DNA from 2 places in the Paenibacillus sp. EB106-04-04-XG159 genome. Region 1 is predicted to be linked to the other one. Evidence: a T-box and tRNA genes for the amino acid it is inferred to sense, from the RefSeq annotation. Region 1 holds a T-box; the other holds one or more tRNA genes.
What was found. A T-box is a leader RNA that pairs with one kind of tRNA and senses whether it is charged. The one in region 1 lies ahead of AC3WTP_RS07355 (valine--tRNA ligase), so its partner is inferred to be a tRNA-Val.
Positions count from the first base shown of each region.

Region 1 (11,187 bases):
AAGCAGGGCTTCGTGTTGATGCTGTCGCGGAGCATTCCACGATGGAGGGGCTGCTGCAGACGATACTAAACCGTAACTCAATAGATTAAACAACTGCTTACAAGCTGATTCAGCATTTTATATACTTAGAAGATATGACAGATTAGATGCTCAAGGAGGAACACCCCTATGACTTACCCCGTTACAAGATTGCGCCGACTCCGGAAGACGGCAGGAATCCGCAGCATGGTGCGTGAGACTGTGCTTCATGTCCATGACTTCATCATGCCAATATTCGTTACCGGCGGCACGCAAGTGAAGGAAGAAATCGCTTCTATGCCTGGGGTCTATCATTTTTCGTTAGACTTGCTTAATCAAGAAGTAGAAGAGATTGTATCGCTTGGCATTCCAGCGGTTATCCTATTTGGTCTTCCAGAGACCAAGGATGCTGTAGGAAGCTCGGCATTCGATGCAAACGGAATTGTGCAGCAGGCGACTCGTCAAATTAAAGCTCATTTCCCGGATCTTGTCGTTATTGCGGATACTTGCTTGTGTCAGTTCACAGATCATGGTCATTGCGGCATGGTGCATGTGCATGAAGTGAATGGGCGTCAAGTGGGCGATGTAGATAATGATTCCTCGCTTGAATATCTCGTGAAGACTGCTGTATCGCAAGCGGAAGCGGGTGCGGACATTATCGCGCCTTCAAACATGATGGACGGATTCGTGCATGCGATTCGCGCTGGGCTTGATGAAGCGGGCTATTCCGATGTGCCGATCATGTCTTACTCAGTCAAATACGCATCTGCGTTCTACGGACCATTCCGCGACGCGGCGCATTCAGCTCCGCAGTTTGGAGACCGGAAGACGTATCAGATGGATCCGGCCAATGCTCGTGAAGCGCTGCGCGAAGCGGAAGCGGATGTGCTCGAAGGTGCTGATATGCTGATGGTTAAGCCCGCGCTGGCTTATATGGACATAATTCGTTCACTCAAGGAGCAGTTTGACCTGCCGGTTGTTGCTTATAATGTGAGTGGAGAATATTCGATGGTGAAAGCGGCGGCGCAATTTGGCTGGGTGGATGAACGTGCAATCGCGCTGGAGATGCTGACAGGAATGAAGCGGGCGGGCGCTGATATGATCTTGACTTATTATGCGAAGGACGCGGCACGTTGGCTTCAAGCTTAATTGTGTAATAGTAAAGCAGCAGGCCGGTAACTGGGAATTGAAATTCCGCGGTTCACCGACCTGCTCGTTAGTTCGTCGTATTGAATTAATTCACATATTGACTTGCATAGAGGCGAGATACATCAAGCGTATATTGGTTCGGGCTTAGTAGAATAACTTGTTCTTGCTCCAGCTGTTGCAGTATGTTGTCCAGTTCTGCTTGATGAACGCCTGCCAGCCCTGATATATATTCGCGGTCGAATGGGGTCTCGACGAGAATGCTGTCTCCGACACGTTTGCCCAACTGTTGAGCAAGTCGCACGATGTGTTTAACGACCCGCGCGGATGGTTCTAGAAACGTCAGGTCGTACACCTGAGAATCTCTCGCTCTGAGGTGATTGTTTAGCTGCAGCATGAGTTTCTGGACAATATCAAAATGCGTTCGCAGCAGCAGTTGAAAATTGTCATTCGTAATCGTCAGCAGGATTGTATCTTCCATCGTCTCGATCGTAGAGGAGCGAGGCTGCCCAGCGATTAGCGCTAATGCGTTAAAGCTGTCGCCGGCGTGCAAAGTAGTTAATATGATTTGCTGTCCTTCACGATTGGAGATGTAAATCTTGACGGATCCGCGAATGATAATACAAAAGGATTGAATAGAGTCTCCCTGTTCAAACAACACGGTATTAGGGTTGAATTCGAGGCGGGACATAATAGAGGATGCGATAATAAGCTGGTCATCCGTCAAGCCTGAAAACAACGGAACCTGCTTAAGAAGCTCAATCATGAATATAACCTCTTTGTTCCAAGTATGTTTTTAACTAGTGTAGCACAATCAACTGGATGATTATAGATGGGAGTTGTTGAAGTTGACGAATAATTCACAGAGACGTCGTGATGAACGTTCGTATGCAGCGTTTGAAGAAGCTAAGAAATATATTCCTGGCGGTGTGAACAGCCCTGTTCGCGCGTTTAAATCAGTCGGGCTGACACCGTTGTACATAGAGCGCGGAGAAGGTGCTCGCGTGTATGATATCGACGGCAACGTATTTCTCGACTATGTAGCATCTTGGGGACCGCTTATTCTTGGGCACACCCATCCGGAAGTCATTCGTGCGATCCAGGAAACGGCTGCGAAAGGGACAAGCTTCGGCTCTCCGACTGAGCTGGAAACGGCGATGGCTAAACTTGTTGTGGAGCGGGTACCTTCCGTTGACATCGTGCGGATGGTCAATTCCGGTACAGAAGCGACGCTGAGTGTTATTCGTTTAGCACGAGGCATAACGAAGCGAAACAAGATCGTAAAGTTTGAAGGCTCTTACCACGGTCATTCGGACAGCCTGCTTATCAAGGCAGGGTCCGGGATCGCGACGTTAGGGCTGCCTGACAGCCCTGGGGTTCCACAAAGTGTAGCCAGCAACACGATAACGGTTCCGTATAATGATCTGGAAGCGACGAAACTCGCGTTCGAGCAATATGGCGAAGATATCGCATGTGTAATCGTTGAGCCGATTGCGGGCAACATGGGCGTCGTGCCTCCTCTGCCTGGCTTCCTTGAAGGATTGCGCAGTTTGACGGAGCAGTATGGCAGCCTGCTCATATTTGATGAAGTGATGACAGGCTTCCGTGTGCATATTAACTGTGCGCAAGGCCGCTTTGGCGTTACGCCTGATCTTACCTGCTTCGGCAAAGTAATCGGCGGCGGACTGCCAGTCGGCGCGTACGGCGGTAAACGCGAGTATATGGAGCAGATCGCGCCAAGCGGTCCAATCTATCAGGCAGGTACGCTCAGCGGCAATCCGCTCGCGATGGTTGCGGGCTATACGACGCTGTCCTTGCTGACACCTGAAGTGTACGACAATCTGGAAGCGAAGTCCGCAAGACTGCAAGCTGGACTAGAGAGCAATGCCAAAGAGCTGGGTATCCCAAGCGTAGTGAACCGAGTTGGCTCCATGGTATGCCCATTCTTCACAGGTGAGGCTGTAATTAACTTCGAGACAGCGAAGAAGTCGAATCTGGATCATTTCCGCAGCTATTTTAAAGCTATGCTGGATTATGGAGTGAGCGTTGCTCCATCTCAGTTCGAGGGCATGTTTGTTTCCAACGCCCATACGGATGCTGACATTGATATGACGATAGAAGCGCATTATAATGCATTGAAGCAGCTATAATTGCGATTGCGAGGGGACGGACTGCTTAAAGTCCGTCCTTTATGTTTTCATAGGGAAAGGAATGTATTCCATATATGAGTACACGAAATTGGGCTCGAAGAGGCGAATGGCTGGAGCTTACACCTGGGCGTGCGATACTGCAGGATCAAGAACATGTCGAACAGTGGTTAAAGGAGACGATACATGTTCCGCAGCATCTGCTTCGCAGCTGGAAAGCGAATGAAGGCATCAAGATCGCGGGCGATCGACTTCGCTTGCATGTATTTGAGCCGGAATCAGTTGGGATCGAAGCCGCGGATCAGCCTGCCGACATCCTGTATGAGGATGATGCTTGTCTCGTTGCTTATAAACCGGCGGGCATGCCGGTGCACGCTGCTTCGAGTGAGCAGGAAGCAGCGCGGGCGGCGCTTGCGAATGCTGTCGCCTGTCATTATGTGTGGACAGGTCAAGAAGTTCGCATTCGGCATATTCATCGGCTGGATGCGGATACGACAGGACCTGTCCTGTACGCCAAAAATGCGCTCGCGCATGCGATTCTGGATGAAGCGATGCGCGAGAAACGGATTCGACGTACCTATGCGGCGCTTGTCCATGGGCGGATGACGCAGATAAACGGCGTAGTCGATGCGCCGATCGGCAAGGATCGTCATCACAGCGGACGAAGACGTGTATCGCCTAACGGTGACCGAGCGGTGACACATTATGAAGTGCTGCGAGCAGGGGATCAATACTCTTTGGTTCAGCTCGAGCTTGAAACCGGCAGGACCCATCAAATTCGCGTACATATGAGTCACATCGGTCATCCGCTTGTCGGAGATGAACTGTATGGCGGAGTAACGAAGCTGCTGCAGCGTCAGGCGCTGCATGGGGTTGAACTATGCTTCCCGCATCCGTTTAGTGGACAAGTGATCCAAGTACAAGCACCGATGCCATCGGATATGGCGCATTGTTGTGAAAAAATATAGTCATGCTCCCTCCAAAACGTCCATATGATGAAGTAATGAACATAGTCTGACTTTGCGATAGGTTGGCCATGAAGCGGGCAATCGCTGTGTCATTACTTTGAGCAATGCATGGATAGCAGGTTGGAACTGCGGGAGGAGGAGCAGTCGGTGTATGATGAATCTTATGGTTTAAGATTTGATATTTATGAACGCGTGCATTTATCTGACGAGCATGTCGGCATTGATCAGCTGGAGGAGGTAGAATTAACTCCTCACATTCAAGTGCTGCCAGCCGGCGAGCAGGTTACCGTCAGAGGCAGCTTGCTGCTCGCTGGAGCGTATATTGGAACATCGGAAGACCGTCGAAGCCAGACACTCGAACATTGGATTCCTGTTGAGATCACACTGCCGTTGAATCGTGTTCGCAGCTTGGATGAGATACGGGTGGATATTGAAAATTTTGATGTGGATCTATTATCTACTCGTTCACTTAACATTACGGGAGTGCTGTCTCTTAGAGGTATTCATATGGAACAGCCGGAGCAGCCTGCATGGGAGTCGGAGCAATTCACCGTCATTCATGAAGCGCCTGAATCAAGTGAAGCAAGAGAACCGAATGTATCGTCGACGGAGCCCTCTTGGCTGCGTGATTATGGTCAACCTAGCTTTGGCGCGGCTGAGGAAACGTCAGAAGCTGCCGACGCTCAAGCTGAAGCAGGTGCGGAAGCGACATTTCGTGAAGAAGGCGAGCAGGTTGAGAGCGATGAGGTCGCTGGCCATGCGCCAATATTCATGCAAGCGCAGCAAGCTGGATATACAACTGGTGCAGACGGCTTGGCAGTATCGTTTAACGCTCAGACTGATGTAGAACGTGTTGTTCACGCAGCTTCCGCAGACGATGAGCCGCAAGAGGAAGCTGTTCATGATGATCATGATGATCATGCTGGAAGCTGGCTGTCAAGCTTCGACGCTTCGCATCAGCTGCAGCAATCGTTAACGCAAGTGGAGCGTCAAGCTCCAGCGTTCAACCAACAGGAAGTGCCGCAGCCACCAGCCTCCACTTCATGGAAGTGGGCGAATTCACCTTGGGATACTGCCGCCTCCACAAACGCCTCAGAATCAGAGCCTGCTCGTCAGCAGGCGGGGACTAAGATCGAGGAGGTGGAAGCTTCTCGCGATGAAGCTGATGTAGAATCATCGATCGAAGCTGTCGTCAACGCAGCTGAGGATGATCAGGAACGTGAGCGCGTACAGTCGGAACCAGTGTCTGCCGCAGTGGAGACTGTGCCTGAGAAGGGTGCAATGAAGATTGCGATTGGCAGCTCGAAGTCGGAACCTGTAAGTGAGAAGGGGAAGCTGGGCTTCGGCTCGCTGCTGCGCTCCACATCGCAGGCGGAAGCAGTGCAGCAGCCGGTTAAGGAAGAGAAGCCTGAGACGGTTCCCGAGCGTGATACCGCAAGTGATGACGTCAATTGGCAATCCATATTCCTAAACCGTGTGAATGAGGATCGACACTTCAGCAAGGTTCGGATGTGTATCGTTCAGCGCGATGATACGTTGGATCAGATCGCGACTCGCTATCAGATGAATCCTCGGGAAATTGCGATGCATAATCGTTTATCGGAGTCATCTATCTCAGAGGGTCAAGTATTGTATATTCCGATAACCGCAGTGTAATTAAAGAAGAGGCTGTCTCTGCGGAGACAGTCTCTTTGTACTAACTGTATTCTGTACAGTTAAATCGACCTCAGAAGATCCGCTGATGATCTAAATGTATTTCCTACAGTTAATTCAGATACGAGAGCGATACTAGCCAAGATATGCTCGAAATAGCTGTGCATAATACAGTTGTTTCTCGTAAATTAGAGTCTTTGAACCCAATTAACGGTATGAAATGCAGTTAGCAGTGTATTTGAAATTATTGTACGGCTGGAGATCTAATGGACGTAAGTGTCGAGGGTTAAGACTAAGCTTGTCGATATGGAAATCTTGCAGCATGAGTTATGAAACAGTCGCAAATGGGTAATGATTATGTTTAACGGACATAAACCGTCTATTGACTACGCTGATATGAGAATGTAAAATGAAGTGTAATTATTTCACCAATTGATAAAGACCGTGAACGGGACCAGTAAGCGAAGGAATCCTTACAGAGAGCAGAGCGATGCGGTGTAACGCCTGCAGGACAATCGTCGTTGAAGTCACCCGGGAGTCGCCTTATTGAATTGCTGCCTTCACATGATATGGCGTGGAGTTCATCAACTAGATGAGGACGGTAGCAGCCGTTATTTGCTTGGAAGTGCTGCAGTTCAAGCAGGCAGGAGCAACTTGCCAGGGAAGCCGTTAATGGCGACTCGCTGAAGCTGCGGAATGAAGGTGGTACCACGGAAGCTAGCCTTTCGTCCTTTGTGACGAAAGGTTTTTTTGCGTCTAATCAAGCCCCACCGATTGCTGATGGATGAGATTATTTTAATTTGGAGGGATATAGATGGCTGAAACGAACGAACAGCAACTGTCGATGCCGACGACTTACGATCCGAAGTCAGCGGAACAGAAATGGTACAAATATTGGATGGAAGGCGGCTACTTCCAAGCAGGACGCAACAAAGACGCGGAGCCGTTCACGATCGTGATTCCTCCACCGAACGTTACTGGTATGCTTCATATCGGTCATGCGCTCGACTTTACGCTGCAGGATATTATTATCCGTTCGAAGCGTATGCAGGGCTATGACGCTCTATGGCTTCCAGGCTCTGACCATGCGGGTATCGCGACACAGACAAGAGTGGAAGCGAAGCTGCGCGAAGAGGGAATCACTCGCTACGACCTCGGTCGTGAGAAGTTCCTGGAGAAGGTATGGGAGTGGAAGGATACTTACGCAGCGAACATTCGCAGCCAATGGGAGCAGTTGGGACTGTCGCTGGACTTCTCCCGCGAGCGTTTCACATTGGATCAAGGCTTGTCCGACGCGGTTAAGGAAGTATTCGTAAAGCTGTATGAGAAGGGGCTTATTTACCGCGGCAAATACATTATCAACTGGGATCCGGCCGCTCGCACGGCGCTGTCTGATATCGAGGTTGAGTACAAAGAATTGCAAGGCGCCCTGTATCATCTGCAATATCCATTGACAGACGGCAGCGGCACTATCACAGTCGCTACGACACGTCCAGAGACGATGCTTGGCGATACAGCGGTTGCGGTTCATCCGAAGGATGAGCGCTACAGCCATCTGATCGGCAAGACGTTGATGCTGCCGATCATGAATCGCGAGATTCCGATCGTTGCGGACGATTATGTAGATAAAGAATTCGGAAGCGGCGCTGTTAAGATTACGCCTGCTCATGATCCGAACGACTTTGAATTGGGTCTCCGTCACAATCTTCCGCAGATCAACGTTATGGATGAAACGGCGAAGATGAATGAGCTGGCAGGACCGTACGAAGGTATGGATCGCTTCGAATGCCGCAAGCAGATCGTTAAGGATCTTCAGGAGCAAGGCGTTCTCATTCGGATCGAGGAGCATGTGCATCAGGTTGGTCACAGCGAGCGCACAGGCGTAGTTGTTGAGCCGTATCTGTCGACACAATGGTTCGTGAAGATGAAGCCGCTCGCTGAACGCGCGATCGCTGCACAGAAGGCGGGCAAGGGCGTTAACTTCGTCCCTGACCGTTTCGAGAAAGTATTTTACAATTGGATTGAAAATGTTCGCGACTGGGTTATCTCCCGTCAGTTGTGGTGGGGACACCGCATTCCAGCATGGCACTGCCAAGATTGCGGACATATCAATGTTGCACATAACGAAGTTCACAGCTGCTCTTCCTGTAACAGCACGAATCTGGAACAGGATTCAGACGTTCTGGATACCTGGTTCAGCTCCGCATTGTGGCCGTTCTCCACGCTGGGCTGGCCGGATCTGAACAGCGAAGATCTGAAGCGCTACTATCCAACCAATGTGCTTGTAACGGGCTATGACATTATCTACTTCTGGGTTGCTCGCATGGTCTTCACTGCGCTTGAATTTACAGATGAAGCGCCGTTCAAGGATGTGCTTATGCACGGCTTGGTACGTGACCCCGAAGGACGCAAGATGTCGAAGTCGCTCGGCAACGGTGTAGATCCGATCGATGTGATTGATCAATACGGCGCGGATGCATTGCGCTATATGATCTCAACCAGCAGTACGCCGGGTCAGGATCTTCGCTTCCGCTACGAACGCGTTGAACAGGCGCGCAACTTTGCGAACAAGATCTGGAACGCGTCTCGCTTCGCGTTGATGAATCTGGAAGGCTTTGCGTATGATGACATAGACATCAGCGGTGATCTGGGAACAGCGGACCGCTGGATACTGCATCGCATGAATGAGACGGCTCGTGAGATCACTCGTCTTATGGATGCATATGAGTTTGGCGAAACAGGACGACTGTTGAACAACTTTATCTGGGATGATCTGTGCGATTGGTATATTGAGATTGCGAAGCTCAACTTGTACGGTCAAGACGACGTTAAGAAGAAGAATACGCAATCCGTCCTCGCTTATGTGCTCGATCGTACGATGCGCATGATCCATCCGTTCATGCCATTCATTTCCGAGGAAATATGGCAGCATCTTCCACGTGAAGGCGAGACGATTACGCTTGCTGCTTGGCCGACATACGACGAGAAGTTCGAAGCTCCTGAAGCGGTCCAAGAAATGAACCTGCTGATGGATATGGTTCGCGCGGTACGCAATATCCGCGCCGAAGTCAACGTTCCGATGAGCAAGAAGGTTGAGATGATCGTGAAGCCGACAGATGCCCGCGCACAGGAGATCGTGAAGCGCAATCTGATTGCGATTGAACGCTTCTGCGGCACATCCAAGCTTGATATCGATATGAATGCCGCTGCTCCGGATAAGGCGATGACATCGATCGTAACAGGCGCCGAGATGTATTTACCGCTTGCTGGGCTCATCGATATCGAGCAGGAGATTCAACGTCTTCAGAAAGAGTTTGAGACGCTGACCAAAGAAGTAGAGCGTGTAGAGAAGAAGCTTGCAAATGAAGGCTTCATGGCGAAGGCTCCTGCTAAAGTGGTAGAGGAAGAGCGCGCGAAGATGCAGGATTACAGCGACAAACGCGACAAAGTGCTTGTACGCATTCAAGAGTTGCAAGAAGTATAAATCGGAGTATGATCAAGTAAGAGACCGTTTCTTTCATTATGCAGTGTTTTTAGACGGCCGAATCTCCGCGCTGCGGGATTCGGTCGCCTCATGACTATGGGACAGAGGGATGAGTGAGATGTCAGAGACGATGGGATTGGGCAACAGCGCCCTATTTACACATGTAGACGAAGCAGTGGAATGGATAACCTCATTGATTCCATTTGGAATACGTCCAGGTCTTGAACGTATTGAACAGATGATGGAGCAGTTTGGACATCCGGAGCGCAGGCTCAAGTTTATTCACGTGGCAGGCACGAACGGTAAAGGTTCGACCTGCGCGATGCTGACTAGTGTGCTCATGGAGGCGGGTTTTGACGTAGGTACTTTCACATCGCCATACATTGAAAAGTATCAAAACCGTTTGAAATATAACAACGAAGATATTCCAGACGATATTCTCGTTGATCTTGCGAATCGACTGCGTCCGATTGTCGAGCAGATCGCTGCTACTCCACTAGGCTCGCCTACTATGTTTGAAGTGTCTGTGGCATTGGCGATTCTCTATTACGCCACTGTTGCTTATCCTGATATCGTCGTATTGGAAACAGGATTAGGCGGTCGTCTCGACGTAACGAATATTGTGACGCCGATCGTATCCGTTATCACGAATATCGGCCATGATCATATGGATATTCTCGGAGATTCCATCGAAGCGATAGCTGCTGAGAAAGCAGGCATCATTAAGGACGGCGTCCCTGTCGTGACAGCTGTTGAACAGCCGGAAGCATTGGAGGTTATTCGTCGTACGGCGGATCAGCGCCGATCAGGGCTATATGTGATGGGTGAGCAGTTCCGTTATGAATCGGAGAATCGGATAGAAGACGCGCAGACGTTCTCGTTCCAAGGTCCGTTTCGTTCCTTGGAATCCGTGACGATTACGATGAATGGCGCCCATCAGCTGAAGAATGCGGCTGTTTCGATTATGACCTTGGAAGTGCTGCGCAACTATATGGCGTTCGTGGTCGATGATGAGGTGCTGCTTGAAGGTATGCGCAAGGCGGCTTGGCCAGGTCGGCTGGAGATGGTGAAGCGTGATCCGCGCATATTGCTGGACGGCGCTCACAATCCTGAAGGCATGGAAACACTGGCGCAAGCTCTCAAGGACACGTATCGATTTAAACGCTGTCACATCATGATGGGGATGCTCTCCACCAAGCATCATCTCGACGCGCTGCGTCATATACTACCTTTAGCGGATACGGTCATCTTCTCCGAGCCTGACTTTCGGAAGAAGCTTGATGCGGATAAGCTAGCCGCAATAGCGGAAGAAGTACTCGGGGATCAAGAAGATCGTCCCGAGATCGTGATAGAGCCGAATTGGCGTATTGCACTAGATAAGCTTCAATCTATGACGTCTGCGGAAGACTTGGGGGTCGTAACAGGCACCCTGTACATGATCGCAGATGTTCGTTCATATTTGTTGTACCAAAAGGATTCTGAAAAAGGCTGGTGAGTTCGTGTTGAACAAGATGGAACACATTCACTTTATAGGCATCGGAGGCTATGGCATGAGCGCGATCGCTCGTGTCATGCTAGAAATGGGATACACGGTCACTGGATCAGATGTAGCTCTTCAAGAGTTGACGAAAAAGCTCAGTGCCAAAGGAGCGACGATACATATCGGTCATCACGCTGATTATGTACAGGAAGCCGATGTTGTCGTCTATTCAACTGCGCTTCCGAAGGACAATGTGGAGCGAGTTGCGGCAGAAGCGCGCGGAATTCCAGT
Region 1 is NZ_JBYTDY010000004.1:308,070-319,256, forward strand. Features, by position in the region: gene cobA (uroporphyrinogen-III C-methyltransferase) at 1-89, shown strand, start outside; gene hemB (porphobilinogen synthase) at 169-1,167, shown strand; gene AC3WTP_RS07335 (Crp/Fnr family transcriptional regulator) at 1,253-1,930, opposite strand; gene hemL (glutamate-1-semialdehyde 2,1-aminomutase) at 2,013-3,314, shown strand; gene AC3WTP_RS07345 (RluA family pseudouridine synthase) at 3,389-4,279, shown strand; gene AC3WTP_RS07350 (LysM peptidoglycan-binding domain-containing protein) at 4,427-5,935, shown strand; T-box leader at 6,368-6,668, shown strand; gene AC3WTP_RS07355 (valine--tRNA ligase) at 6,747-9,416, shown strand; gene AC3WTP_RS07360 (bifunctional folylpolyglutamate synthase/dihydrofolate synthase) at 9,535-10,911, shown strand; gene murC (UDP-N-acetylmuramate--L-alanine ligase) at 10,916-11,187, shown strand, end outside.

Region 2 (11,187 bases), on a different contig from region 1:
AACGGATCAGATCGTGCCGACTCAAAATAATGGTATGATGATGGATATGGGTAATAAAGAACCAGGTATGTTCGATTACGACATGTTCCTCTCTGGCAAAGTTGCAATGGTGCTTACAGATTTCAGCTACTTGAACAACGAAGTATATAATGCGATGCGCAATGCCAGCAAGATCAAGAACTTTACTCCATTCGAATATGATGTTGTGACGGTACCAACTCATGCTGAGAATCCTGGAGTATCTGCAAGTGTTCAGTTGAACAACATTTTCGCGATCAACAACAGCGCACCGAATGCTGATGATGCATGGGATTTCATCAAGTATATTCATAGTCCGGAGTGGGCTAAGGTCCGTTCCCGCAGCAGCTATGAGATGGTGTCACGTAAATCGTTCATTAAGCCAAGAGAAGGAACAGATTACAACATTCAAGCATTTTATAATGTAAAACCTCTATCGACAGCTAATGCGAAGCAAGATGAAATGATGTACGGAAACTACTGGCAGGTTCAAGATATCGGCCGTCAGCAGTTCCAGGAAGTCATCAACGGAACGAAATCAGTGAAGGATGCATTGGCTGAGTGGGAGAAGCAGGGTAACGAGGCTTTGAAACAGATTAAGGCCAATCAGAATGGGGTACAAGACGGAGTTTATAATAAACCTGTAGGCTGATTCAGCTGAAGGGGTTGTCCTGAAGTCATGCAGATGACTGGGGGCAGCCCCTTTTGTCCGTCAAAGCGCATCTATTGCTCCCATACAAGCGCACAATTCCACAAGTCTATTCCTTAGCATAACTCTTCAGGGACAGTCCCGCCATTTGCTAAACTATGCGATTGATATTTGCAGATCTGGGCAAATTACAGATTACAAAGATGAATCTATTGATAAAGCAGGTGGATGAGTGATGTATTGGATTTATTGGGGAAAGCTTTATGACTCCAAGTTTCAGGCAAGAGTACTGCAGCAGCGGCTAGAGCATGATGCATGGCTGTATGGCTTTGGTACGCCTCAAGACATCGAAGTATTTCGTTCGAAGAAGGGGAAGTACGGAGTTCGTTTTTTGCGTGACTAATTATCCATATTAGGTACAGCATCTTTCATGTTTGATAGTGATGTGGACGTCATGATTGACGAATGCAATAATGGTGCCATGAGTGTGCAACCCGTACGACACTGCTGTCTTACCCTGTTGCTGATCTGAGAGTAAACATATTGAGCGAGATAACGGGGTAAGATAGTTTGTTTGGAGGTGAGTAAGTTGTTTTGAAATTATTTTCGCAAAGTTCTTGACTGATCATGTGCGGATGTTGTATAGTATTACTTGTCGCCGATGAACGAGGTCGAGCGAGAATGACGCGGGGTGGAGCAGTTCGGTAGCTCGTCGGGCTCATAACCCGAAGGTCGTAGGTTCAAATCCTGCCCCCGCAACCAATTATTATACGACCCTATAGCGAGGGCCCTTAGCTCAGTTGGTTAGAGCGGTCGGCTCATAACCGATTGGTCGGGGGTTCGAGTCCCTCAGGGCCCACCATTTCATGCTTTTTCATAGTTTCAGAGATTATTGTGCCGGGGTGGCGGAATTGGCAGACGCACAGGACTTAAAATCCTGCGGTAGGTGACTACCGTACCGGTTCGATCCCGGTCCTCGGCACCATTTATTGATTACAACTCTGTGAAACGATACATAAGATATGAAATGTAACGAAACTCCTTTCGCACACTGCGGAAGGGTTTTTTTATTCCTGGATGTATCAGAATACGAACTGGCTGGCGGAATTGCGCTAGCTTCAACATAGTAGAGGAGTGTGCTGTGATGAGTTGGAATGTGGAAAATGATTGGTCTGATAAATTGCAAGATGAGGTGCAAAAGCCTTATTTCGTGCAAATGTGGGGAGAGCTCAAGCGGGAATATGAACAGCATACCGTCTATCCTCCGTTCGATCATATATTTACAGCGTTCCAATTAACTTCGTACGCCAATACGAAAGTTGTCATCGTTGGACAAGATCCCTATCATGGCCCGAATCAAGCGCACGGTCTCAGCTTCTCTGTACTTCCCGGGCTGCGTATTCCGCCTTCATTGTTGAACATGCTGAAGGAGAGTGCGGAGGATGTCGGTACGAAGATGCCGAATCACGGCTATCTAGCTTCATGGGCGAATCAAGGTGTGATGATGCTCAACACAGTACTGACAGTTCGTGAGGGACAGGCGAATTCACATAAGGGATTAGGATGGGAGCATTTTACGGACCGAGTTATTGAGCTGCTCAATGAACGTGAGCAGCCTATTGTGTTTGTGCTGTGGGGGAGCCATGCGCAAGCAAAGGCTAAGATGATCGATAAGAAGCGTCATGCCATCGTGCAAGCACCGCATCCAAGCCCGTTATCAGCGCATCGCGGCTTCTTTGGCAGTAAGCCGTTTTCTAAGATCAATGCAGAGCTGGAGAAATGGGGAGCGCAGCCGATTGACTGGCAGCTGCCGTTAACGCTGTAGCTGCTCATATGTGCATTGACACATGATTATGCCTATGATATATTCTTAGATATCACTAATCATGTGATCTGTTAGCTCAGCTGGGAGAGCACTATCTTGACAGGGTAGGGGTCAGTGGTTCGAGCCCACTACAGATCATTAGGAGAAGGAACTGTTCCTAAGTAGATTATTCTACGAAAGGGAAGTTCCTTTTTTATTTGTTTATTCTAAGTTATCTAATCACTGTTGCAGCTAGCTTCTATCGCTTCTAAACCAAGATCATTTTTCATATGTTGAAATAGGTGAATAGCAGGCGGATATGCCTGTTGGATGACTCGACATGTGAAAGGGGCAGAGAGATGGCGGGAGGGGCTATATTGTTCGTATGGCTGCTAGGCTTATTCTCTATGGTAGCCGTTATTTGTTGGAAGTTGTTTCAGTTTATTACTAGTGACAGTATCAAATATGATGAAGAGTTTGTATGGCTGCGTACCGTTAGCGAGGATCATAAGCCTCAATAATGGATAGGACAGAATCATAACTTCATGTATATCGGAACGTTTAATTGAACCAGCTTGCGGAGACAATAGAACAATATCCTTGAAAATGAGCGGAGGTTCTAGTTTGTCTCGAACTCGATGCGGCTTGTGCGTGTTGTTAATGCTAGTTATGGTTGCAGTTTTAATATTGGGGTGTGCTCCATCAGGGGGAGCGCAGATAAGAACAAGCCAGGTTACAGACTATAATAGGAATCCAAGAGTTATCCAAAATGTATACGAGAGCAACACAATACCAGACAGTATATATCGAAAATAAGCAGCACTAAAACAACCCCGCGCTTCAGTGATGAAGCAGCGGGGTTGTGTTGTTAGGTGCAGCGATGCGAAAACACTTATGTACGAGTGTTCTCTTGCTGTTCAGACTCCGCTGGCGGTGGATATCCGGTATTATCATCCGTATCCCACTTGTGATGATATGCTTTTCTCGTCACAACTAGCAGCAGGGCGACCATGCCGATAACCATAATGACGACAGCTATAATAGTTGCTGTGATCGGGTCCATGGAAGTGATTCCTCCTGAGGAAATGTTATTAGCGCTTCAGGTTGTAATCTTGTCGTGGTATCTGGACAATGTTGGATAATCTAACTATACATGATATTCAAATTTTTGTATAATATAAGTTCGTTTAATACTGGGAGGTGCCGAACACGTATGGCAGCAGAACTCATTGAAGTGAAGACGGAAGAACAATTGCAGCAGTGTATAGCGATTCGTACCGAGGTGTTCGTGAAAGAACAGAATGTCCCGATGGAAGAGGAGTGTGACGAATATGATACACTCGATGCTCCTGCTATTCACGTTCTGTTAATGGAAGATGGAGAGTACGCGGCGACAGGCAGAATTAAGATGTTGGACGAGAGCACAGCGAAGATGCAGCGTGTTGCGGTACGTCAACCATTCCGCGGCAAAGGAATTGGCAGATCGCTAATGATCGGTCTAGAGCAGATCGCTCGTTCTCACGGTATGGAGAAAAGTATGCTGGATGGACAGTGCCATGCGGAAGGCTTTTACCAATCGCTCGGCTATGTGACGGTATCTGAGGAGCCGTTTTACGATGCGGGTATTTTGCATGTGCGAATGGAAAAGAAGCTGTAGCAGTATAGTTAAGTGATAAAGTAAACACAAAGTCTCATTCGATTCGGAATGGGACTTTGTGCTTGTGTAATGACTCTAGTACAGAGCTTGCGCACATCAAAATAACCCAAGATTGCTCTTGGGTTAAGGTGAGAAATGCCTAAAAGAGTGGCAGATTGTCTAGATTGTTATCCTTGCGTCCATCCGCATCAGAGCGGAGATGCTCTTCATGATCACGGCCTCGGAATACGTTCAGATGTTGAATTTCATTGTTCTTTACCATTGTCTGAGCGGTCTTATAATCAACGACTCGCCCTGAAGTCAACTTCAGCTCCACAATATCTCCGTCACCATTTTTTCTTACTGCTACAACTTCTTCTTGCTGCACACCGGACTGCTGCGCTAACGGATTAGAATACAACTGTTGCGGTGCGCCCTGAGCTTGCTGGTTAGAACCTACTTGCGGGTTGAACGGTTGTTCCATATGTTATCGCCTCCTGTATCTATTGTGGCTGATACAGCCTATAAACATACGGAGGTTCATCCAATCGTCACTATTTCAGTACCGTATATATCTCATGCTGATTAATAAACGGCATCGGGCCTGTCAGGCCTTCATACATCGACCGCTCGTCGCCATAGTGCATAAGCGAGATTCTTTCCTGTACAGCAAGCGGCAGCGATAACAGCTGCGATAACGTCGCATGCACTTCGCCAGGCTCGATGAATTGGCAATCATGCCAGATGCGTTGAACACCCTGCTCGACAAGAGCTATGAGCAGATCCGGCTTGAAGCGCATATCGGCACTATAGAAGAAGGCTTCATCGAATAGGAGCGAGTAGCTACGTCTTCCTTCTATATGAGGAGTCTCAATAAATCGTATTTGTACCCCTTCCATCAATAGATAGCTCGTCTCAGGCTCCACCGCACATACCTCAAATACATCTTCCAGCTTATCAATTCCGTCTTGTGTCAGACCACCCTTTAATGTTTGCTCCCATAAGAGTTGTATCAACGGGGCTGCGATGATGAGCTTGGGTTTGCGTCCGTATTTGAATCTCATCTGAAAGGCATATTCTTCAAGCCCCCCGACGTGATCAGCGTGCATATGTGTGACGATTACGCCTTCAAAGTCATTGAAGGATCGACCTAAATGGTGAATAGCCATTGGTGCCGTAATGCCGCAATCGATGAGATAGGAGACCTCTCCCTTTGATAATATCCCATTATTGTTCCAGTAAGCCTTCGCGAACGCGCTCCCTGTTCCGAGCATTTGAAGCTGCAAGGTCATCGTGTAATCCTCCGTTTCATTGAAAATTACTATCATTTTACCTTTTAGTGGGTATATGCACAAGCAACGATGCTCTAGTCTGCATATAGTGAACGAGGAGAAACGAGTTTCCCGTGTTGAACGTGTAAAGTGGGTGTGGCTAATGGCTAAAGGCAAAGTGATTAAGAAGAAAAAGAATCTGTCCGGCGGACGTGCGCAATATACGATGCGGCTCGTCACCTCGGACAGATGTGTTGTGTGCCCAACACCGTGCTTACGGGGATTGCGGTATGCCGAACGAATGTCCCAGCCAGGTGAGATTGGCAAAGGAGTGCCATGCATCTTGACTCGTACAAAAATAGGAGGCGATTGAGCTTCAGAAGAATATTCTCTGTTGCTTCAATACGAGCAATCCGATTGGTCTGGGGTTTGTATGCGCAGCATACACCCCGGACTTGAGTCCGTTCTGCTGATACGTCGATTCAGTTTCATCCGAAATAAGAATGAAGCTATAGGAGAGAGGTGTCTGCACTTTGAACATTTTATGGAAAGGAAATGCTTATACGAATTCAAGTGATCGTAAGGGACAAGTCCCCCAGGTTATCGTCGATCACATTTCCGCAGGCTCGATGTCCAGCATGGATTCATGGTTTACGACATCGGACAATAAGGTGTCTTCAGCGCACTATGGAATATCGAAGCGCGGAGATATTCATCAGTACGTCGCGATCGAGCGGGCTGCTTGGGCACAAGGGATCACGTCGGACAAGATCCCACACGCATTATCGGTGTATGTTAGGAGCAGGTCGGTTAATCCCAATCTATATGCGGTATCGATCGAGCATGAAGGCTTCGATGGTGATCTGACGGAGGAGCAATTCAAGGCGAGCGTATGGCTGCATCGACACATTCAGCACATGGTTCAACAAATATGGAATACGACTATACCATTGACGCCCGAGCGTGTCATTGGGCATTATCAGATCGACCCTATTCGCAAAGCAAGCTGTCCAGGACCTAAGTTTCCTTGGGCTAGGCTTTATCAGGAATTAAGCCAAACAACCGGAGGTGATGGCAGCATGGAGGAGATTAAGAAAGAGCTTGAGAAGCTGCGTTTGGCCGCTGCTAAGCTGGACGAGCGCTTGAATGCCTTGGAAAGTATGCAGAAGATGAAGGATATCCCGGAATGGGCGAAACCAAGTGTCAGCAAGGCCGTGAAGAAAGGAATCTTAACCAATCCCGAACAGTCGTCATACGACTTCTATCGCATCTTGACGCTTCTGGATCGCGACGGATTGCTGTAATTTATCGATCAGCATAATCAGAATATAAATATGAATTATATTAGTTGCTCATTTGTCCACATATGCGCAACTCTCCTGCATAAATCGAGTATAACTATACAACTAAGCTTGTTGGAGGTTACAAACATGAAGTGCAGGAGAATTGCCACACTGGCTCTATTAGGTACCATTATTGGAGGAAGTTTTCTATCTGTCGTTCCTGTTGCTGGAGCAGAAAGTTCTGTAGACAAAGTAGAAGTTAAGATTAATGGTCAATCTATACCTGAAGGAGGTTTAGTGGTTGATGGCAGAACTTACATGTCTGTAAGGCAATTACAAGATACTCTAAGAGCATTCGTATACTGGGATGCAGATAACAAGCGCTTGTATTTGAATAAACCGAATGTCAATATGCTGTTGTTCCGTGATAAGACGATATTTGGTAAAGTCGAGACAGGCAGCAAGGTGAGTTTCTCCGTCTTTACGCAAGTGGACAGCTTGAAGTCTGATGTCGATTCTATTCGCTTGACCATCACGGATCCACATGGAAAGACTTCGAAGATTCAAGAGTCGCCATTATCGATAAGCAAGGAAAGCTTCTGGTTCCGAAGCGATGATTACAAGTATGAATTCAAGCATAAGGGAGACTACAAGATTCAGTGCTTCCTGCGTCAGAAGAATGGTGAATATGCGCTGATGTCGGAAATGACAGTTGAAGCGGTTGATAAGATAAATTAATAGCGGGATGAGCATTACTTATCTTGGCATACGTGTTCTGTTGGATTGTGTGCATGTGAATAGCTGAAGTCGTCAATAATAACATATGCCGCATAAGTATGGGACCGTTCGGTGAAGGCTGGTCTCGTTGACCTGCTGTATATTACGTGTTACGATACGAATGGATGTCAGACATCACTTGTACATAAAGGAGAATACTGCAATGAGTGAACATAATAATGGATGTGGCTGCGGACACGACCACGATCATGAGCACGAGCATCATCATAACCATGGTGAAGACTGTGGATGTGGACACGATCACGAACATGACGCTGAGGACTTCGTAATCACACTTATCGACGATGAAGGCAATGAGAAGGATATGGTATGGGTCGAAACGTTCAACGTTGAAGACAATATGTATGCTCTTCTGCTGGAACGCAATAATCCTGAAGCAGACGGCGTAATCGTACGTGTTGACGAAGAAGGCGAAGATATGGCGCTTAACGCTATTGAAGATGATGAAGAGTGGGAACGCGTTCAGAAAGCATATGAAGAACTCGTAGCTTCACAAGATCAATAGTTATGATGAAGGGGCTTCTCCGGTATAATGCCGTTGAGAGGCCCCTTTCGTCTGTATTTGGCCTGGCTGGAGTTATTTGCGTGGATTGAAGTACATGCGTCGACCGTTGAATAACGTAAGTTCACCTTTCCACACCTTGGCTAAATATTTCATAAACTCATTGCCTTTGCCCTTGTCGCCGTGCGTGGCGACATCTGTCAGGACAAGCTCTACCGTATGGCGTTCAGTCCCATCCACCTCAGTCTGTCCAACTCCGATCAGCAAATGCTTATAGCGAGGGTCGGTACCTTGTAAGACAAAGCCGATATGTTCATGGCCTGGCTTCGTTTCAATTGTATAAGGGAAAGCGGCATCTTCGTATTCCCAACCCAACTGCTTGCCTGTGAGTGCGGTTTGCTCTTTATAATGGAGCAGCTGCTGCTTCAATTGATCCAGTGAAACGGAAGCAACCGCAGATCCGTCTACCAATGTAATAATTGCGCGTTGACTCATGATATACCCTCCCATCACTCTGACAACATCATATCACCACTGCTTTTTTATGGCAATATTTTCATGTTTTTAGGTTTGCTAGTCGATCGGTTAATCTTTAATTGACTGTTGTAGGGCAAGTATTATATATGGTATATTTAGGAAATAACTTATGCTGCTATCATCGTATTCCAAGACATTAGATGCTTATTCGTTCTCGCTGTCAGGCTTAGCACTTTGAGCTAAGCGAAGCAAATCGTTTCATCTATGCCCTGAATCGATCAAGTCCTTTTTCGGGGAAATCCGTCGTTCATGAAGGAGGAGATGGCATGTATCAGAATCTATACGAAGTATCGGAGCAAGCTAATGTGAACTTTATTGGTTGGGCTGCAGAACAAGGGCGTTATGATTTTGCACTCATCTACTCCAACCACTTTATCGGCAAGACGTTGGTCGTATGTATGCAAACAGGACGATCGACTCTGCTGTGTGAAGATGATCTGAAGCCCGAATTGCTGATGAAGTCATTTCAGCTGAATGATCTTGTGGCTGCGGAAGAAGCGGGGAACATATTGCGCACGAGAGTTCCGTCTCTGGAAGTGCGTGATCAATACTGAATCCTACCATAATGGAATGAAGTTAGTGAGAAGGGGCATTCCCGTTAGTGCTTGACCAATGGGAATGCCCCTCTAATATTCGAAGCGTTTATTCAAAGATAGCTTGCTCTTCTTTAATTACCTTTACATATTCAATGTATCGATCCTCAGTACCTTTCACAGGAAGTCCGATCTCGATATGGTCACATATATAATCGATGTTCTTCTGTGAAATGACCTCGCCCGGCAATAAGATCGGTATGCCAGGAGGATACACGTATATGAATTCAGCGATAATGCGCCCTGCCGATTCCTTGAACGGCACGAGCTCGGTGTCTCCGTAGAAAGCATCGCGCGGAATCAAGGACAACTGTGGAATATCCGGTATTTTAACTACAAGCTCATGTACTTCATTTTGATTATTGTGGGTACGTGACAATTCAGTGAGCGCCTGCAGCAGGATATCGACAGTATCTTGGGTATCTCCAGGAGTAACCAAGCACAGAATGTTGTACATATCACTTAATTCAACTTCAATATTATAGTGATCGCGAAGCCAATTCTCCGTGTCGTATCCGGTAAGTCCAAGATGACGAACATGAATCGTGACCTTGGTCGGGTCGTAGTTGTAAGTAGCCTCGCCGCCTAATATATCTCTTCCGAAGCAGTATAAGCCAGGGATTTTATTTATAGACTCCCGAGCGTATTCAGCAAGTGCTATCGCGTGCTCGGCTATTTCATGGCCGTTCAACGCCAGATTGCGGCGTGATGTGTCTAAGGATGCAAGCAGCACATACGATGTCGAAGTCGTCGTGAGCATGCTGATAATCGTTTGGATGCGCTGCGGGTTAATTAGACCATTCTTCGTGTTGACATTCAGAACCGAGCTCTGTGTCATGGATCCGCCAAGCTTATGAACACTGGTTGCTGCCATATCTGCCCCAGCTTGCATAGCTGACATTGGAAGCTTCTCATGGAAATGGATCAATACGCCATGAGCTTCATCCACGAGCACTGGAACCTCGTACGAATGGGCCAGGTCCACGATTTCCTTCAGATTAGCGCATATGCCGTAGTATGTTGGGTTAATAACAAGTACAGCTTTCGCGTCAGGATGCTTCTCTAAAGCTCGCTTCACAGATCGGGTCGTTATGCCGTGGTCAATGCCCAAGTTCACATCTCGCGCCGGAGATACGAATACGGGTCTAGCACCTGCAAAGATGATAGCCGACATGACCGACTTATGGATATTGCGCGGTACGATAATCTTGTCACCAGGCGCACACACCGACATGATCATCGTCATTATGGCACCGCTTGTGCCTTGCACGCTAAAGAACGTGTAATCAGCGCCGAATGCATCGGCTGCCAACTGTTGCGCTTCCGCGATGACACCGGAGGGTTGATGCAGATCATCCAACGGCGCAATATTAATGAGGTCGATAGAAAATGCCTCATTACCTATAAACTCACGGAATTCCCTGTCGGCCCCGACACCTTTCTTATGGCCTGGAATGTGGAACTGCACCGGGTTGCGGGCAGCATGACTTGTTAAAGCAGTAAACAGGGGAGTTCGATGATGATCCATCGCGGTTTCACAACCTTTCATGATGAAGATACGTTCTTCTTAGAAGAGACGTCACAAACAAACAAGGATTAGTTTATCAAAAACAATCGTGAATGCAAGTATAATTTATTGGGTTAAGGTTGAAAATGTTCGGATATAGATAGGAAGCTTCTTACAACATACATGTTGCTCATTTTAAAAATGTGGTAGGATTAGCTTACGGAGGTAAGGTATATGAAAAAACAATTAACAGTCGTAGTACTTATGCTGATGATGGTATTTATCGGCTTCGGCATCGTTATTCCAGTACTGCCGCTCATGATAACGGAAACAGGAGCAAATGAGATGCACTTAGGGCTCATGCTGTCCCTATACTCATTAGTATCTTTCATCGTTTCACCGCTGTGGGGAGGCTTGTCCGAACGTGTCGGCCGCAGACCGATTATACTAACCGGAATATTTGGATTTGCGGTGAGCTATCTGATGTTTGGACTTTCAGGCGGCAGCCTCGTGATGATGTATGCTTCACGATTGCTGGGCGGTTTGTTCGCTGGCGCCGTGACTGCCGTTATTGTTGCCTATGTGGCGG
Region 2 is NZ_JBYTDY010000002.1:318,948-330,134, forward strand. Features, by position in the region: gene AC3WTP_RS03610 (ABC transporter substrate-binding protein) at 1-670, shown strand, start outside; gene AC3WTP_RS03615 (hypothetical protein) at 903-1,070, shown strand; tRNA gene AC3WTP_RS03620 (tRNA-Met) at 1,353-1,429, shown strand; tRNA gene AC3WTP_RS03625 (tRNA-Ile) at 1,453-1,529, shown strand; tRNA gene AC3WTP_RS03630 (tRNA-Leu) at 1,564-1,652, shown strand; gene AC3WTP_RS03635 (uracil-DNA glycosylase) at 1,812-2,492, shown strand; tRNA gene AC3WTP_RS03640 (tRNA-Val) at 2,558-2,630, shown strand; gene AC3WTP_RS03645 (hypothetical protein) at 2,831-2,992, shown strand; gene AC3WTP_RS03650 (hypothetical protein) at 3,364-3,534, opposite strand; gene AC3WTP_RS03655 (GNAT family N-acetyltransferase) at 3,685-4,128, shown strand; gene AC3WTP_RS03660 (DUF3892 domain-containing protein) at 4,268-4,495, opposite strand; gene AC3WTP_RS03665 (MBL fold metallo-hydrolase) at 4,662-5,399, opposite strand; gene AC3WTP_RS03670 (hypothetical protein) at 5,542-5,751, shown strand; gene AC3WTP_RS03675 (N-acetylmuramoyl-L-alanine amidase) at 5,912-6,682, shown strand; gene AC3WTP_RS03680 (stalk domain-containing protein) at 6,809-7,399, shown strand; gene AC3WTP_RS03685 (DUF1292 domain-containing protein) at 7,602-7,964, shown strand; gene AC3WTP_RS03690 (DUF1885 family protein) at 8,037-8,456, opposite strand; gene AC3WTP_RS03695 (DUF3055 domain-containing protein) at 8,765-9,052, shown strand; gene AC3WTP_RS03700 (aminotransferase class I/II-fold pyridoxal phosphate-dependent enzyme) at 9,141-10,619, opposite strand; gene AC3WTP_RS03705 (MFS transporter) at 10,833-11,187, shown strand, end outside.
Region 2: it has a tRNA-Val gene. The T-box ahead of AC3WTP_RS07355 (valine--tRNA ligase) is inferred to sense a tRNA for this amino acid. The anticodon was not compared.